4 regions of the Sodalis glossinidius str. 'morsitans' genome follow, and region 3 is predicted to be linked to each of the others. Evidence: predicted binding sites of a transcription regulator. Region 3 holds the regulator's gene; each other region holds the start of a gene.

Region 1 (4,373 bases), 1.5 Mb from region 3:
CACCCAGCTCAGCAGAGGAAAGCCGCCCAGACTGGCGATGATATCCGGCATGGCGGTGGCGACGATGGTGACTTCTACCGCCGCCATAAACATGGTTAACATACAGGCAATAAGTATTCCGCCGCGTCGCGTTGGCGCCGCGACGTTCAGCGGCGTTAAGTCGGTAAATTTAGCCAAATCCCGCTGCTCTGCACGCGGCAAATAAGGCAACTCACCCAACTGCGGCGCCGGTATGATGTGATTTAGCACGCTCAGAACTTCGGCGTAGTGCGCCAATCTGGGATTGATGCGGTTAGCGACCCAGCCCAACAGCGGCAGACCGTCGTTGAGGATAGCCTCAGCGGTCAGCTTCGCATGGCTGATACAGCCAAGCTTGATGCCGATCACCAGCACCACGGGTAAACGCTCGCGAATGATCCACTCAGAGTAAGGCCGATAATCGTTCATAATCGCGCGCCAACCGCAATTGCCGTCCACCACAACCATATCCGCCAGCGCAGAGAGATGCCGTAGTCCGCGGCTCATGGCCTCATAATCCACCGCAGCGCCGGTGAAACAGCCGGCGGCGGCCTCGGGGAGCAGCAGCAGATTGACATCACTGTAAGGCCGTTCCAACGAGGACGACGTCTGCAACACGAGCGCATCGTGGTTGCGCAGCCCCTCGGCGGTCATCAGGTTGCTTTCGGCAATCGGTTTATAACCGACTGTCGTGAAATGGCTCGCCGCCAAATGCTGCAATAGTGCGCGCGCGACAACAGTCTTACCCACGGCGGTATCCGTACCGGTGACAAACATATGTTTCAACATGGCAACTCCAGACTGTCGTAATCCATTAGACTTGATAAAATTTCGCGGGAGGATCAGAGAGGAATGTACGTCATTGCGGCGAGGTGTGGCTTGCGTTAGCTCAATATTTTGGCGGTTTTACCCCTGCATCAGCTTTAGCAAAAGTGAACCATCGTAAAGTGCATCTTTCACCAGCGCCGCGCCGGGCATGGTGCCATGATTGCTAAAACGGGTTGCCTGAATTTGTATCCGCCGGCTGTAATCCGGCAGCGATTGTTGCTGGATGCAACGCTGGATGACTGGATAGAGGATTGACGCCGCAACGTTAAGCGGCGATCCCACCAAAATTTTTTCCGGATTAAATACATTTACCATCATCGCCAGAATACGCCCCACGTTAAGCCCGACGCCGGTGATGACATCCTGCGCCACGCGGTCACCGGCCAGCGCTGCGCTGCACAAGCGGTCCACTCTTAAGCTGACACCGTTGAGCGGCGAGTCCGGCTGGCGCTTCAGCCGCTGGCGGGTGTGTTCAAAGATGCTTTCCATGCCGGCGACGGTTTCAAGGCAGCCGCGATTACCGCAATAACATCGCCTGCCATCGGGATCGATCTGCGTATGACCGATTTCCACCAACGTTTGGCTGCCGCCGTGCAGCAAACGGCCGCCGATTATCACGCCGGCGCCGACATTATGATCAATAACGATTTGTATGATGTCGTTGCATCCCTGCGCCGCGCCGTAGAGCGCTTCGGCCATGGTCCAGGCGCAAATATCATGCTGCAGATATACCGGTACGCCGATGTGGCTGCTGAGAACATCACCCAACGGCATATCACACACCTCATACCAGGGCATACGGTGGATGACGCCGGCCTGCGCGTCGATAATACCGGGCACCGTCACGGCGATTGCCGTCAATCGCTCCAACTGACACTGATGGCGGTTGAAGAAGGCATCCACTTCGGCAATGAGACGGGTCAGTAACGGCAAGGGTGCTTGCGACGGCAACGGAACGGTGTCTTCCACCACCAGTTTACTGGACAATTCACGCAGTGACAGCGAGAGGCTGCCGTGGCTGATATGTAACGACAAAAAATGCCAGGCTTGCGTCTCCACCACCACGCCAATCGCCGGCCTTCCACGCAAGCCGTTTTCCTGGTATTCCGTTTCCCCCACCAGGTGCGCTTCCATCAGCTCACGCACGATTTTAGTGATACTTGCGGGTGCTAAACGCGCGTATTTGGACAGCGTGATACGGGAGACTGGACCATACGTATCAATCAGACGGTACACCGCTCCCACATTCGCCTGTTTAATTTGATCAATATGCCCGGGTTGACCAATGCCAATCACTGACCCGCTCCCGCTATTTTTCACGCTATAAAATAAAAAGATTAGGGTTATGGTGAAACTTTTACGTTTAGCCGTCAACTATTTGATTGGAAATGTGATTTGCTGCACATATTTATCCTTGGCGCTGGCGCCCCCCTGCTTTGCGGCGTCCGGTACGGAAAACTACTGCCGCTGCAGCATGAGTCCTATCATACGCTGCGCCGACGCCGACAGGGCGCGCTGTCGGTTGGTGACCAACCAGACTTCGGTTTTGGCGTCGGGCTCCTGCAGCGCTAGATAACGCACACTGTCAATCTTGATACGCAGAAACGACGCCGGCAGTATCGATACGCCCAGCCTGGCCGCGACCAGACCGACGATAGTCATGGCTTCGCCAACTTCCTGGGTGATATAGGGATCGATATCGTAGCGTTTGAGCAGCAGTAAAATTTCATCATACAGCGCGCGGTACCGACCTTGCGGTCGAAAAAAACAAAGGGCTCATCCGCCAGCTGGCGTACCGTGATGCTTTCGCCGGCGACGCTGGCAAGGGGATGATCTTGGTGCACCACCGCAATGAGCGGTTCGCGCAGCAGCAGCTGATAATCCAGCGTCTCGGGCAGCGGCGTGTTGCGCATGATACCGATGTCGAGCTTACCGGTAAGCAAGGGTTCAATCTGCTGCTTGGTATTGGTATCTACCATCTGGATATGCACATCGGGATGCTGCTGGCGAAATGCCAATAGGCTGGCCGAAATGGATTTGATAAAAGGCGCCGAGGCGGTAAAACCGATAGTGACCTCGCCCAATTCCCCGCGGTGGACCCTCGCTGCGCGATCCGCTGCCTGATTAACCTGAGCAATGATTTGCCACGCCTGTTCTAGGAACTGGCGTCCGGCCGGCGTCAGCCTGACATTGCGATTGTTGCGTTCCAACAGCAATGCTCCCACCTGCTGCTCCAGGATCTGGATCTGCTGGCTTAGCGGCGGCTGCGAGATATGCAATTTTTCGGCGGCGCGGCCGAAATGTAGCGTCTCGGCGACCGCGATGAAATAACGTAAATGCCTAAACTCAATATTAATATTTTAAATATATTAATTATTATTGTTAATATATTAGACAAAAAAATCGCCGTTTCCTATCCTTATTAAACGATTCATCTAGTTAGCGGCCCCTGCCGTTACTGTTAACCCTGCATGATGTTGGCATTAAGGATTTATCGTGAACACCTTTTCGCGCACGACGTCGTCAGCGCCGGACGCGCCGGCGACCCTAATCGCCCAGCCCGTTGCTGCACCGTCCCGATCACTGTACATCAAACGCGGTACCCCGCAATTTATCCAGCTCACACTGGCCCTGTTTTCCGCCGGCCTGGCGACCTTCGCCCTGCTCTATTGCGTACAACCTATCTTGCCGGTGCTCTCGGCGGATTTCGGCGTTTCCCCCGCCGCCAGTAGTCTTTCGCTGTCGGTCTCCACCGGCACGATGGCGCTGGGTCTTTTGTTTACCGGCCCCTTGTCTGACGCCGTGGGCCGTAAATCGGTCATGGTGGTGGCCTTGATACTGGCTGCCAGTTTTACAATTTGCAGCGCTTTCATAACTAGTTGGCAGGGTATTCTCTTGACGCGAGCCTGTATTGGGTTGTCGCTAAGCGGCGTCGCCGCTGTGGCGATGACCTATCTTAGCGAAGAGATACACCCGAGCGTAGTGGCGTTTTCCATGGGGCTTTATATTAGTGGCAACTCTATCGGCGGCATGAGCGGCCGGTTATTAAGCGGCGTCATGACCGATTTGTTTTCCTGGCGTATAGCGGTGGGTTTTATCGGACTGGGCGCTTTACTGGCCGCAGTGATGTTCTGGCGTATATTGCCCGCCTCGCGCCATTTCAGGCCGACCTCGCTGAAACCCCGCAACTTGGCAATCAATTTCCACTTGCACTGGCGTGACAAGGGCCTGCCGCTTCTGTTTATCGAAGGCTTTTTGCTGATGGGCGCTTTTGTTACGTTGTTTAACTACATCGGCTATCGCCTGCTCTCCCCGCCCTGGCTGCTTAGCCAGGCGGTAGTAGGATTATTGTCGGTCGTCTATTTAACCGGCTCCTGGAGTTCGCCAAAGGCCGGCGCGCTTACCGGGCATTACGGCCGCGGACCGGTCATGATGGTGGCGATCATGATTATGATTGCCGGTCTATTGCTAACGCTGGCCAAGCCACTGGCGGCGATTTTCGTCGGCATGATGCTGTTCGCCGGCGG
Region 2 (4,373 bases), 1.3 Mb from region 3:
CCTGGTGGCCGATCGGAATACGCTGTTTTTGGGGCACGGCACCATTACCCGCAAGGTCATTCCCTTGCTGAGCGGCCGTAAAAAGATGCAGCTTATCGTTAATGACCTCCACCAAGCCCTGCTAGCGGATGAGTTTATCGATGGCGAAGTGATCCTGGCGGGTAGTGAAATGATCCGCAACCGCCATGTTCTGGTGGGCACAACGCTGGACAGAGTCGTACAACATTACACGCTCTCCCACTGTATTTTGCAGGCCACATCGCTGGATGCTACCGGCGCGCTCGGCGGCGAGCTGCCGCAGTTGGCACCCCATTACCAACGGGTGCTCGACAAGGCGCAGCTGAAAACGCTGCTGGTCACCTGTTATCCGCCGCCCGAGGGTAATCACGCGCCGGCCGGGCAATTGACTCAGCTTGACAATTTGGTGACATGTGGAGCAGTAAACGGATTTTATCAACAGCAATTGTTCGAGTCGGATTTCATCATCCGCTACAGCAATAACGAGTGCTTTACCTGGACTAATCGGGATTCTACTGGGGATTAAGGGGACGCTATGTCTGTGAGCATCTGCACCATGGGTGAGTTACTGATGGAATTTCTCTGTAAAAACTATAACCAGGGCTTCACCCGGCCCGGGGAGTTCCTCGGCCCCTATCCCAGCGGCGCGCCCGCCATCTTCGCCGCGCAGGTCGCCCGTTTGGGCTTCAGCTCCCTGTTATTCGGCTGCGTCGGCAACGACAATTTCGGCGAACTTAATATCGAGCGGCTGCGCCAGGAGGGCGTAGCAACCGAAGGCATCACCCGGGTAGACAAAGCGCCCACCGGCACCGCCTTCGTCAGCTATCGCACTCCCCTTGAGCAGGATTTTATCTTCAATATTCCCAGCAGCGCTTGCGGTTTCCTCTCCCCAGACCATATTCAGCCCGCCCTGCTTGAGCGCTGCCAGCACTTTCATATTATGGGGTCATCGCTGTTTTCGTTACGTATCATTGACGCCATGCGCAAGGTGATTCAGATAGTCAAAGCCAATCAGGGAACCGTTTCCTTCGATCCCAACATCTGCAAGGAGATGATGAATATCCCCGAGATGCGCTAGACCTTCGACTACATTCTGAAATACACTGATATCTTTTTGCAAGCGAAAGGGAAATGACTGATTTCGCCCACGGCCGCAATCAGTCGGAGGCGGCAATCGTTGCCGACCTGCTGGCGGGAGGCGTGCAGCATGTCACCATCAAACGGGGCGGCAACGGCGCCAGCCATTACCAGTGGCGGCAGGGCGGACTGCAGGAGCAGCATGTCGCGGGTTACCAGACCCCGCTGGTAGACCCCACGGGCGCCGGTGACTGTTTCGGCGCAACTTTTGTCAGCCTGCTGCTGGCCGGCTATCCGGTCAGCGAGGCGCTGACCTATGCCAACGCCAGCGGCGCGCTGGCGGTATCCCGCAAGGGGCCGATGGAGGGCATCTCTACGCTGCAGGAGATTAAACGACTGGTGTTGGCATAAGCGGCGCGCCTGTTTCGACGCTTATCCGCCAAACCCTCGCCGCGGGTCGCCGATCGGCGCATCCTTACACCTGCAGCTCCACGCACAGAATACGAAACACCCAGCACGGGGCTTTGGGCTTTGGGCTTTGGGCTTTGGGCTTTGGGCTTTGGGCTTTGGGCTTTGGGCTTTGGGCTTTGGGCTTTGGGCTTTGGGCTTTGGGCTTTGGGCTTTGGGCTTTGGGCTTTGCGGGCGGCGTATCCCCTTTCGCATGCGTCGCAAAGCATACATTGACGCCTTTCCTTCAACACCAGGCAAAAAACGCGGCACTAAGTTCAGCACGTTGAAACCGCAAAAAAACGCGGCACAGATCACATAACAAGAGTAAACTGTTATCATGCAGCCTGGGCGTCGCAGGCCCCCGCTGCCACGACGATGCTCCACCCGGTGCTTTCCGCTAATTTCTTTTTTGTTGGCTGCCATCTCAATGCAAACGACACGTTCTTCCCGCCAATCTCGGGCCCGCCCGCCGTTTACGCCTCGTACCAGTCGCTCAAGAGCCTGGCTGCGGGTGCTATGCCTGGCGCTGGCGGCCTTTATCTTTAATACCACCGAATTTGTCCCCGTCGGGCTTCTAAGCGATATCGCCGACAGTTTTGCCATGACGCCGGCCCAGGTGGGATTGATCATCACCGTTTACGCTTGGGGGGTAGCACTGATGTCGCTTCCGCTGATGCTGTTGTCAAGCCAGATGGAGCGACGCAACCTGCTGATGGGCACGTTCGCGCTGTTCATCGCCAGCCATGTGCTCACCGCCTTCGCCTGGAATTTCTGGGTGTTGATGTGTTCACGCATCGGAGTAGCGCTGGCACATGCGGTGTTTTGGTCAATAACCGCCTCGCTGGCTATTCGCGTCGGCCCGAAAGGAAAATCAGAGCAATCACTCAGTCTTTTGACCACCGGCACCGTGCTGGCGATGGTGCTGGGGCTGCCGCTGGGGAGACTCATAGGCCAATATTTGGGCTGGCGTATGACCTTTGGCATTATCGGCATCACCGCGCTGGCGATTATGCTGCTTCTGTGGCGTCTGCTGCCGCGTTTGCCCAGTAATCATTCAAGCTCCCTGAGCAGCGTGCCGGCACTGTTTCGCCGCCCTGCGCTGGTGAGCATTTACGGTATCACTGTAGTGGTGGTAACGGCCCACTATACCGCCTACAGCTATATTGAACCTTTCATGCAGCGCGTGGCCTCCGCCGGCGAAAACTTCACCACCATGTTGCTTTTGCTGTTCGGCGCCGCCGGTATCCTCGGCAGCCTGGTATTTTCATTCCTGGGCAACCGTCACCCTACCGCGCTATTGATGGGCGTTATTTTCTGTCTGATGATTTGCCTGCTGTTACTGCTGCCGCTGGCGCCGCATAATCTCGCTATCGCGTTGTTGTGCGTTATCTGGAGCATGGCCATGACCGCCCTCGCCCTGAGTCTTCAGGTGAAAGTCCTCGGCATGGCGCAGGATGCCACTGATGTCGCTATGGCCCTGTTTTCCGGCATTTTCAATCTGGGTATCGGTGCCGGCGCATTACTGGGGAATCAGGTCAGCTTGTTCTTCACCATCGATGATATCGGCCTGGTGGGCGCGCTGATTGCCTTGCTGGGTCTGGCGCTGTGTATATGGGCATTTCGCCGCTACCGCGACGTATTCCGCCTTATCAACCTCGGGTGAGGCAGGTTACCATCGCTGCCGCCGGCGGGCGTTACCGGAGGGCTTGGCATGCTGAGTTGGCGGTTGGCGGAGCGCCATGCCGGCCACCGCGAAAGGTCGATACCTGCGCGAAGCACTTTCAAGCTGCATCGGCATACTGACGCCCTGCGTGAGGCCCCAGACAGCAGGCATGATGACGCCCGCGCGAGGCCCCGGGCAGCAGGCACCTTAGCGCTTGTGGCGCGTCAGGTGTCAGAGGAGACATGTCTCCTCTGACGCCGGCCGCTATCTTGCCCTGGCTTTTAGCCGTCGCCGGCAACGTCATACTTTTGTCATAACTCGCTCATGCCGCGGTCAGTTTCACCAGCCTACACTCTTCTATGAAATGAACACCTATACTTACCAACTAGAGGAACATGTTATGAAACTGACCCTCGGTCAATCCATTAAAATTATCGCCCTCTCCAGCGTCTGTCTGATGGCGGGCGTCAGCACCGCAGCACAGGCCGAAAACGTAAAAAAACATCGTTCTGGTGCACGGCGCCTTTGTCGGCGGCGCGGGCTGGCGTCCGGTCTATGACATTCTAACGCAAGATGGTTATAAAGTGACTCTGGTTCAGGAACCGCTGACCTCGTTCAAAGAAGATGTCGCCGCCACCCAACGCGTCCTGGCTCAGCAAGACGGCCCGGTGATTCTGATCGGCCACAGCTACGGCAGCACGATTATTAGCGAAGCGGGCAATGATTCACATGTCGCCGGTTTGGTCTATATCGCCGCCCACGCGCTCGACGTCGGCGAATCCAGCGGCGGCAATGGCAAAAAATACCCCAACAGCGCGCACCCTGTGAAAACGCCTGACGGATATATGATGCTGGCGCCGGCAAATTACCCCGGCGATTTCGCGGCTGACCTGCCCGCCAAACAGGCCATGTTTGAAGCACAGGCGCAGATGCCGATCGCAGAGGCCATTTTCTCCACCACCATCGATAATCCAGCCTGGAAAACCAAACCCAGCTGGTACATGGTTGCGAAAGCGGACAAAATCATTAATCCCGACTTTGAACGGATGTACGCTCAGCGCGCCAAGAGCCATATGGTAGAAGTTGCCGGCGACAGCCATTCGGTGTATGAATCCCATCCTAAAGAGGTTGCGGCATTGATTGAGTAGGCCGCTGCGCACCCTCT
Region 3 (4,373 bases):
CCCGCCAACCACTGGAGAAATACCGATCATGATCATTCCCTGGCAACAGATTGATCCCACCACGCTGTATAATTTGATCGAATCGTTTGTGCTGCGCGAAGGCACGGATTATGGCTTACAGGAAAAAAGCCTGCAGCAAAAGGTCGCGGATGTGTTACGCCAGGTGCAATCCGGCGAAGCGGTGCTGGTGTGGTCGGAACTGCATGAAAGCATTAACATTATGCCGCGCGGCCAATATCGTCCCTATTAGCGGCGCCGCCGGTGCGGTCAACCCCGCTCCCGGCTAACGCACGGCGGAAACGAGCAAGCCTCGCGGTGGCCCTGCGGTGCCAAACGTGATAACGATAACCTGCGCCCGACCGCACGTCATTTGACAGAGGTTATCAACATTATTAGGGTCACCGGCTCCAGCGGCGCCGGTACCACCACCAGCCTGGCTTTTCGCAAAATCTTTCAGCAATTAACTATCCGCGCCGCGGAGCTGGAAGGCGACAGCTTTCACCACTTCACCCGGCCGGAAATGGATCTGGCTATTCGTAAAGCGCGTGATTTAGGCCGGCACGTGAGTTATTTCGGCCCGGATGCGAATAACTTCGACCTACTGGAGAGAACGTTTTACCATTATGGGGAAAGCGGGCGCGGACAAGCGCGTAAATACTTGCATACCTATGGCGAAGCGGTTCCCTATAATCAGGTACTTGGTACCTTTACCCCCTGGCAGCCACTGCCGGAGCCGACCGATGTTCTCTTTTACGAAGGGCTGCACGGCGGCGTCGTGACCGAACAAAATGATGTTGCGCGCCATGTGGATTTGCTGGTGGGCGTGGTGCCGATAGTCAACCTGGAGTGGATCCAAAAATTGGTGCGCGATACTAATGAACGTGGTCATTCACACGAAGCCGTTATGGATTCCGTGGTGCGCTCCATGGAAGATTACATCAATTTTATCACGCCGCAATTTTCCCGTACCCATATCAACTTTCAGCGGGTGCCGACGGTGGACACATCCAATCCCTTTGCAGCTAAAGCGATTCCGTCATTGTACGAAAGTTTTGTCGTCATTCACTTCCGCGACCTGGACGACATCGACTTTCCCTATTTATTGGCCATGCTGCAGGGATGGTTTATTTCCAACATCAACACGCTGGTGGTGCCGGGTGGCAAAATGGGTCTGGCAATGGAATTGATTATGGCGCCGCTGGTCAAACAATTGCTGGAAGGAAAACGAATTCGCTAAAGGGCAACGATGGCGTCCCCGTTGCAGGCGACGCCAATCCCTGTTCTCAGTCGAGATTACGCACCTCGAAGCTGTGCGTAATAGTGGCGGCTTTGCCCAACATCAGCGATACCGAACAGTACTTTTCCGCCGAAAGCGCGACCGCCCGCTCCACGATCTTGTCCGTCAGGTCGCGGCCGGTGACAACGAAATGCAGATTAATATGGGTAAACAGGCGCGGCGCTTCTTCGCGGCGGGTCGACGTCAGTTTGACCTCGCAGTCGCGCACGTCGGCGCGGCCCTTTTGCAGAATCGATACCACGTCAATAGCGCTACAGCCGCCGGCGGACATCAGCAGCATTTCCATCGGGCTGGGGGCCTTTTCGCCGCTGTTGCCATCCATGATAATCTGATGGCCCGAGGCGGATTCGCCGATAAATGACAGCCCTTCCACCCACTTCACTCGCGCTTGCATAGCGTTAACTCCTGATAAAATTCTTTATGAAAGACTACCTTTTTGCCGGCAAACTGGCAATGTAACCGCAGATGCATCATGCTGAAGCGAGACAATACAAGACAGCCTCTCAAAGCTATGCTAAAAACAAGGCAGGATCGAACTCACTGACAGTGAAAGAGCAAGAGAGCGATCGAAACGTCACCAACATTGGACCTGATAAGTTCCCTTTATAGGTTCCGTTTATGAACGGAATGACATCATAATAACACCTTACATTACAGGGAATACGTTGCTCCTGACACAGGACAGCGATGACAAAAGAGGATAACAGCGAATGGTTCTTGGCAAACCGCAAACAGACCCGACTCTCGAATGGTTCCTGTCTCATTGCCATATTCATAAGTATCCATCGAAGAGTACGTTGATTCACCAGGGTGAAAAGGCTGAAACGCTCTACTACATCGTCAAAGGCTCCGTCGCGGTGCTTATCAAGGATGAAGAGGGTAAGGAGATGATCCTTTCCTATCTTAATCAGGGCGATTTTATCGGCGAGCTGGGGTTGTTTGAAGAAGGGCAGGAGCGCAGCGCCTGGGTGCGGGCGAAAACGGCCTGTGAAGTGGCGGAAATCTCCTATAAGAAATTTCGCCAGTTGATCCAGGTGAATCCCGACATCTTGATGCGTCTGTCTTCACAAATGGCCAGCCGCCTTCAGGTAACCTCAGAGAAAGTCGGCAACCTGGCCTTCCTGGATGTGACCGGGCGAATCGCGCAAACATTGCTGAACCTGGCCAAGCAGCCGGACGCCATGACCCATCCGGACGGTATGCAAATCAAAATTACCCGGCAGGAAATCGGCCAGATTGTCGGCTGTTCACGGGAAACGGTCGGCCGTATTTTGAAAATGCTTGAGGATCAGAATCTCATCTCCGCCCACGGAAAAACCATTGTCGTTTACGGTACCCGCTAATCTCTCTCACCACGGGCATGGTCAGGACGGCCACGCCCCTTTAGTTGACTTATGTGGCGCAGACTCATTTATCACCCCGAAGTAAATTATGCCCTGAGGCAAACGATAGTCCTGTGCCTGCCGGTCGCTATCGGCCTAATGTTCAACAGTCTGCAACAGGGGCTGCTGTTCTCTCTGGTGCCCGCCTGCTGTAACATCGCCGGCCTGGATCAGCTCCATAAGCGTTTCTTTAAACGGCTGGCCGTCGGCGGCTCGCTGTTTGCCCTGAGCAGTATATTTATCCAGTTGCTGTTGGCGCACGGCGCCCCGCTGCCGTTTGTCATGTTGGGCCTGGCGCTCCTGTTCGGCGTCAGCGGCGAAATCAGTCCGCTGCATGGCCTCCTGCTGCCGGCATCGCTTATCGCTGCGGTATTTACCCTGGGACTGACCGGCAATGTGCCGCTCTGGCTGCCACCGCTGCTCTATGTGCGGGGACCCCGCCTGGTATGGGCTGTTCAACGCGCTGTGGTTCCGGCTGTGGCAAGAGCAGCCGATGCGCGAAGCGCTCAGTTTGCTGTACCGAGAGCTAGCGGATTATATTGAAGCAAAATACAGCCTGCTGACTCAGCATACCGATCCCGACAGCGCGCTGCCGCCGCTGTTTGCCCGCCAGCAGAAAGTTATCGACCAGATATCGCAAGTGTATCAGCAGTTGCATATGCTCTCCGCTAACCATCTCACCCAGTACAAGAAACTGCTACGCGCCTTCCAGGTTGCGCTGGATTTACAAGAGCATATCGCGGTGAACCTGCACCAGCCGGACGAAGTGCAAAAGCTGGTGCAGCAAAGCCACGCCGAGGCGGGTATTGCGCTATAACGCGCGTGTCGCCGCCGCCCGGCTGCGCGTCTTGGCGGACGATATTCTTTATCATCGCCCGCCTGACCGTTTTTCTGCCGATGCCGGCCTGTCGGCGCTGGAAAAGATCGCCCGCCACCAATCCGGATAATCCGGTAGGCCAGTTCTGCTATTTCCATTTCAGCCGCATCTACCGCCTGTTGCGCTCCCAACGTCCTCTTTATCGTCGTGATGTGATGGCGGATAACCAGCAGCGTTTGCCGTTCTGGCCGGCGCTGAAAATTTATTGTTCCCTTAAATCCATGGCGCTGCGTAATGCCGCCCGCCTAGGCCTTATGCTGGCTGTCGGCAGTAGTCTGGGCCTGGTGTTCAACCTACCGAAACCCTATTGGATCTTGATGACTATCATGTTTGTCAGCCAGAATGGCTATAACGCTACCCGGGTGCGCATTCAGCATCGGGCGCTGGGCACCCTGGCGTGCTTGGTCATCGCCACGGGGACGCTCCAGTTGCAGATGGGCGATGGCGTTATCCTGACCGGCATGCTGCTGGTGACGCTTGCCGGCTATTTGGTGCTGCGTAAAAATTACGGTCTGGCGATGACCGGCATGACGCTAGTGACCGTGTATACCCTGCAACTGCTGTCGTTAAACGGCGCGCATTTCCTGCTGCCGCGGCTGGTCGATACCTTGATTGGCTGTATGCTGGCGTTTGGCGGCACGCTATGGCTGTGGCCGCAATGGCAGAGCGGTCTGCTGCGCAAAAACGCCCACCAGGCGCTGGAGCGCGATCAGGAAGCGCTACGGTTGCTGCTGCAACCTGACCCCACCGCGCCGGCGTTGGCCTATGCCCGCATGCGGGTCAATCAGGCGCATAATGCCCTGTTCACTTCCCTAAG
Region 4 (4,373 bases), 1.5 Mb from region 3:
GATAACAGGGATATTTTTCGCGCTCGGCGCGGGCTTATTATGGGGAATGATTTTCGTAGGACCCCTGCTGGTGCCGGATTACCCCGGCGTTCTGCAGTCGGCGGGGCGCTATGTTTCTTTCGGGCTCATTGCCTTGCCTATGGCCTGGTATGACCGGCACCGCTTAAAGCGGCTGCAACGACAGGACTGGTTGGAGGCGGTAAAACTATCGCTGGTCGGCAATCTGATTTATTACACCTGTCTGAGCAGCTCCATACAGCGCACAGGGGCGCCGATTTCCACCATGATCATCGGCACGCTGCCGGTGTTGCTGGCGGTAAGCGCCAATGTCGCCTATGGACGGGACGAGGGTAAATTGCCCTGGGGGCGTTTGTCGCCGGCCTTGTTGTTAATTGCCACCGGTCTGGTGTGCGTGAATGCGGCTGAATTGAGACAAAACGTGCAACCTTTTGATTTGTGGCGTTATTTGAGCGGCATTGCTCTGGCGCTCATCGCCGTGGTGTGCTGGACCTGGTATCCCCTGCGTAACGCGCGCTGGCTGCGTCGCCATGCGTGCCATAAACCCACTACCTGGGCTACGGCGCAGGGGCTTGCCACTCTGCCGCTGGCGGCGGTGGCCTATGGGGTAATTTGCTTGGCAATGGGGTTCACCCATCAGGCGTTCCCCTTGCCATTCGGTCCGCGGCCAATGGTGTTCGTGCCGCTGATGATCGCCATCGGACTGCTGTGTTCCTGGCTGGGTGCCTTTTGCTGGAACGAGGCAAGCCAGCGCTTGCCCACGGTACTGGTGGGGCCGCTTATCGTTTTTGAAACCTTGGCCGGCCTGACCTATACCTTTTTGCTGCGTCAGGCGTGGCCGCCGCTGTTGTCCCTTACCGGCATCGCGTGTCTGATTATCGGCGTCGCCTATGCGGTCAGTATCAAACCAGAGCAGGTGGAAAAAATCGTTTCACTCTAAGCGTCAGGTGGCCGCGGTGGCGACGGCCGCACTCAGGCGCCCTTGGCTTTCTCTTTTCTCGGCCGTAGGGCGCCAGTGTGATCATAATAGCGGCTCGGCCAAATCTCGGCCGCCGGGACGCCGATCACTTCAGCTATCACTCTTTCCCCCTTAGGCCATGGACGATGCAGTGTGTTAGACAGCGTCGTGGAGCTTAAGCCAAAGGCGCGGGACAGGGCGCCCAGGGAAGTACCGCGTTTACGTAATGCAGCTATGATATCAGCCTTGTGCCAGTCTTCCTTCATGCACACATCTCCTGTGGGTTTTGAATCTCCTGCTACAATACTACGTTATTCGTAGTTATAATGACAAGCCGAAACTACGATTATCGTAGCTATGATCACACGACCTTCTTATCTTGATGTCTTTTGCCGCCGGTTAAAACAGGCACGGCAGGCCAAGGGCCTTTCGCAAAAGCAATTGGGTATTGCGGCGGGTATCGATGAGTTCGTTGCCAGTACGCGTATCAATCGTTATGAGAAAGGCGTCCATGAGGCCAATATTCAAATTGCCCAGCATTTGGCAACGGTGCTTGAGGTGCCGCTCGCTTATCTGTATACCGAAGATGATGAGTTAGCGGAGTTGATGCTTATTTTTCTGGCGCTGGCGAAGCCGCGGCGTGGGGAAGTGATGCAATGTGCGCGCCGTCTGCGGGCAAAATGAGGCAATGGCGACAACGTGCGGGTAGGCGCCGGGCCATTAAAATAATCGAAACATAAAAAAAGCTGCCGTGGCAGCTTTTTTTATTTGTCGCAAGGACGGAATTACATTATGGCGCCGGGCGGTACATCTTTGACGGTGTTCAGATAGGACGCCAGAATTTTTTTGATAAAGTTACGAAATTTCATCTTGTTCCTCGACCAGTTCGGTGTGTTGCCAATGTTTAATTCTGATGCGCCTATAATATGATATTCGTCACATTAATGCAATTTTTTGTGATTCAAGTCACATAAAAATTACCCGCCGTTCCCATTACGTCTTCGTTTCGACCTCCTTGGCGCCAACCCGCAACGTCGTGAAAACCTGCGCGCGGTCATACACGGCACCCCTGAATCGTTGCGCTGAGGTTTGCTCTGCGGCTCCTACATTAAACGCTGTTCCCCTGCCAAGCGGGGAAGGAGGCAAGACAACTCAGGATGATGCAGACATGCCGTCAAACGGCAGGGAAGTAATGGGGATTGCATGTATGCTCAAAAGCGTTGGTCATGGCCGCTATTCGCTCAGTAAATGGACCCAGGCCATCGCCTTTTTAACCTGTACCGGCGTGATTTGCTGGTATCCCTACCATTTGTGCCTAAGCGAATGGATGTTCGGCCTGTATTTCGGTGTGGCGGTCGGGGCTAACGTTCTCAACAAAAAAATCTCCATGGATAAGGCGTTGGGCTATAAACGCGCCGATACTGCTGCCGTGGTCACCGAGACCTGCCAGCCGGCGGGAGAAAATCAATGATGGCGATGTTCTCACACCCTGGCATCTTCGCCACGCTGCTGGGGGGAATGATGGGGTTACTGATGGCGGTTTTCGGTTGTGGCAGGGCGCGCGGGCGCGACGCGGCGCAAAAGCGGGCCAACGTGCAGCGCGAGGTGGCTAGGCGGGAAGCGGTGGCGCATATCGTTCAACGGCAGAGTGAGGTTGCCAGAACGTCAGGGGACATCAAGGATGAAATTACTCGTTTGTCTGCTGGTGATGTTGATAAGCGGCTGCGGGAAAAGTGGCGCTATCCCGACGCTGCCGGCGATCGTTGATACCGGCTGCAGTTAGGTGACGCCGCTGTATCTTACCGACAGGGATATCGACCTGTTGGACGCTCGCACCAAGAGAGCTCTGCTGATGCATAATGAAAGCGTCATGAGAAACTGTTGGTTCTCGGGGGATGGACATAGGCCCACTCCGCCAAAGGCGCAGGGGCGCGAATCGCGCTATCGCATCCCCGGCTATGACAGCCTGGTTGATGCCGGTCAAGGAGCTGCCTATTGACCCCGCAGACGGGTGGGCGATTACACGTGGGGAAGGGCAATGCCGGCGTCTTGACCGCCGGTCCGTTCTAACGGGGCATGCCGTTAATTTAGTCCATAATAATGACGCTCGAAGTTGTTGATGGCTGATAGTGTTCCCTGCTGCATGGCGTCAAAGCCGTCCGGATAGACCATTTGATAGCTGGCCGACTGAAGCATCGGCTGGCCACTGATATGCAGCCATAAACGCCGTAGAGGGTTATGGATCACCTGATAGCGCGGCATTACATCGCTGCCCATCCAGCCCTCGGCAAATATCGCCTTTATGGTGTACAGCACGTTATCGTAGGCTGCCACCGGCCGGCACAGTACATTGGCCACCTCCCGTGCCGTACCGCTGCGCGAGCCATAGCAGGCAAGGAGCAATAACGGCTCATTGGGTGAAAATACCTGCTGCTCGATTTCCATGGCAACATTCAGCAGTGGCTGTATGTACTCGCGCGCGATCGTCGCGGCGGAAACCAGTTGACCGCCGGGATCCTGCAATAGCGCGCCTGTCGGCGCGCCATGGGTCTGGAATGCCAGGATGCGCCGGTTGGCGTAGTTGGTGTATAATCCCATCTCCGAGGCGTTGAGGTGGTAAATGGGCCGCGGCGCAAAGCCCGCGCTTTCTACTGTCAACGCCTCTTTGGCCGCGGCCGCTTCGCCGATACCGCTGGCCGCCAGCGCAATGCCTAATGAACACAATGACAATACGCTGGCCGCGTGCGGATGCTGGCGATCCAGCATGCCGGCGGCAATTGCGAGCAGACCGCTGGTCAATTCGGCGGCGGACAAGGTCAGCGCGGCAGCGAAACCTACTGGCCCGGCGGCCATAAACACTGCCTGGGCCAGCAACGTGGCGCCAGCGCCATAGGCATAATTCGCCCAAGCGTTCCAGCTTAAGCGGCCATCGGGATCGTAACGGTTGATCGGGTCGCCGCGGCCGTAAAGATAGCAGTTAATGCCTGAAATTCCGCCCTGTCGCAGCGTATCCAGAGTAGTAAAGCCCTGGAGGTCGGGACGATAAAGCCGATAGCCGTTACCGAAAAAGTAGCCGCCGCTCGGTGCATCAAAGATCTCGCCCTGCCACAGGGCAGATAACCCGGCAAGAGGTTTGTACCGGCATCATCAGCCGGTGCCGTCGGCGCCTGTTCCCCCCAGGCGAGATAGTGGAGAGGAGGCTGGTTGTCGTATTGCAGAAGACTGCCGAGCGGGTTTTTACCGCCGCCAGACCGGCGGCGTGAACATAGCTGACCCGGTCAATGTCCCCCGCCGGTCTGGCGGGGCTGGGGAATAGCATATGCGCCAATCGGTGGTCATGATAAAAACGCAGGGAGGTCGGTCCTTGTCCGCTCTGTCACTGCAGCCGATGACCGTC

Evidence for each region. Region 3 encodes CRP, which controls carbon source genes, mostly activating them, when cyclic AMP is high. Its sites were predicted from a motif close to ATGTGANNNNNNTCACAT; they were not measured.
Region 1: mlc (sugar metabolism global transcriptional regulator Mlc) is a predicted target of CRP. The motif match lies at 2,235-2,252, and genes of this name have one in related genera.
Region 2: SGP1_RS13735 (sugar transporter) is a predicted target of CRP. The motif match lies at 1,845-1,862, and genes of this name have one in related genera.
Region 4: azuC (stress response protein AzuC) is a predicted target of CRP. The motif match lies at 1,901-1,918, and genes of this name have one in related genera.

Annotation. Positions count from the first base shown of each region.
Region 1 is NC_007712.1:2,450,732-2,455,104, reverse strand. Features, by position in the region: partial or broken gene SGP1_RS33565 (MFS transporter) at 1-102, opposite strand, end outside; partial or broken gene bioD (dethiobiotin synthase) at 145-807, opposite strand; gene mlc (sugar metabolism global transcriptional regulator Mlc) at 925-2,142, opposite strand; partial or broken gene SGP1_RS12980 (LysR family transcriptional regulator) at 2,305-3,203, opposite strand; gene SGP1_RS12975 (MFS transporter) at 3,397-4,373, shown strand, end outside.
Region 2 is NC_007712.1:2,602,561-2,606,933, forward strand. Features, by position in the region: gene SGP1_RS13725 (DeoR family transcriptional regulator) at 1-544, shown strand, start outside; partial or broken gene SGP1_RS13730 (sugar kinase) at 554-1,506, shown strand; gene SGP1_RS13735 (sugar transporter) at 1,973-3,208, shown strand; gene SGP1_RS35715 (hypothetical protein) at 3,609-3,767, shown strand; gene SGP1_RS13740 (alpha/beta hydrolase) at 3,721-4,356, shown strand.
Region 3 is NC_007712.1:3,948,894-3,953,266, forward strand. Features, by position in the region: gene SGP1_RS20950 (YheU family protein) at 29-250, shown strand; gene SGP1_RS20955 (phosphoribulokinase) at 371-1,237, shown strand; gene SGP1_RS20960 (OsmC family protein) at 1,284-1,691, opposite strand; gene crp (cAMP-activated global transcriptional regulator CRP) at 2,008-2,640, shown strand; gene SGP1_RS36870 (FUSC family membrane protein) at 2,692-3,222, shown strand; gene SGP1_RS36875 (FUSC family membrane protein) at 3,173-3,496, shown strand; gene SGP1_RS36880 (FUSC family protein) at 3,883-4,373, shown strand, end outside.
Region 4 is NC_007712.1:1,298,125-1,302,497, forward strand. Features, by position in the region: gene SGP1_RS06655 (DMT family transporter) at 1-958, shown strand, start outside; gene SGP1_RS06660 (helix-turn-helix domain-containing protein) at 991-1,242, opposite strand; gene SGP1_RS06665 (helix-turn-helix domain-containing protein) at 1,334-1,660, shown strand; gene azuC (stress response protein AzuC) at 1,762-1,845, opposite strand; gene SGP1_RS06670 (hypothetical protein) at 2,184-2,447, shown strand; gene SGP1_RS29270 (hypothetical protein) at 2,444-2,743, shown strand; gene SGP1_RS31135 (hypothetical protein) at 2,760-2,975, shown strand; gene SGP1_RS06680 (hypothetical protein) at 3,059-3,829, opposite strand; partial or broken gene SGP1_RS36195 (hypothetical protein) at 3,962-4,087, opposite strand; gene SGP1_RS06685 (hypothetical protein) at 4,353-4,373, opposite strand, start outside.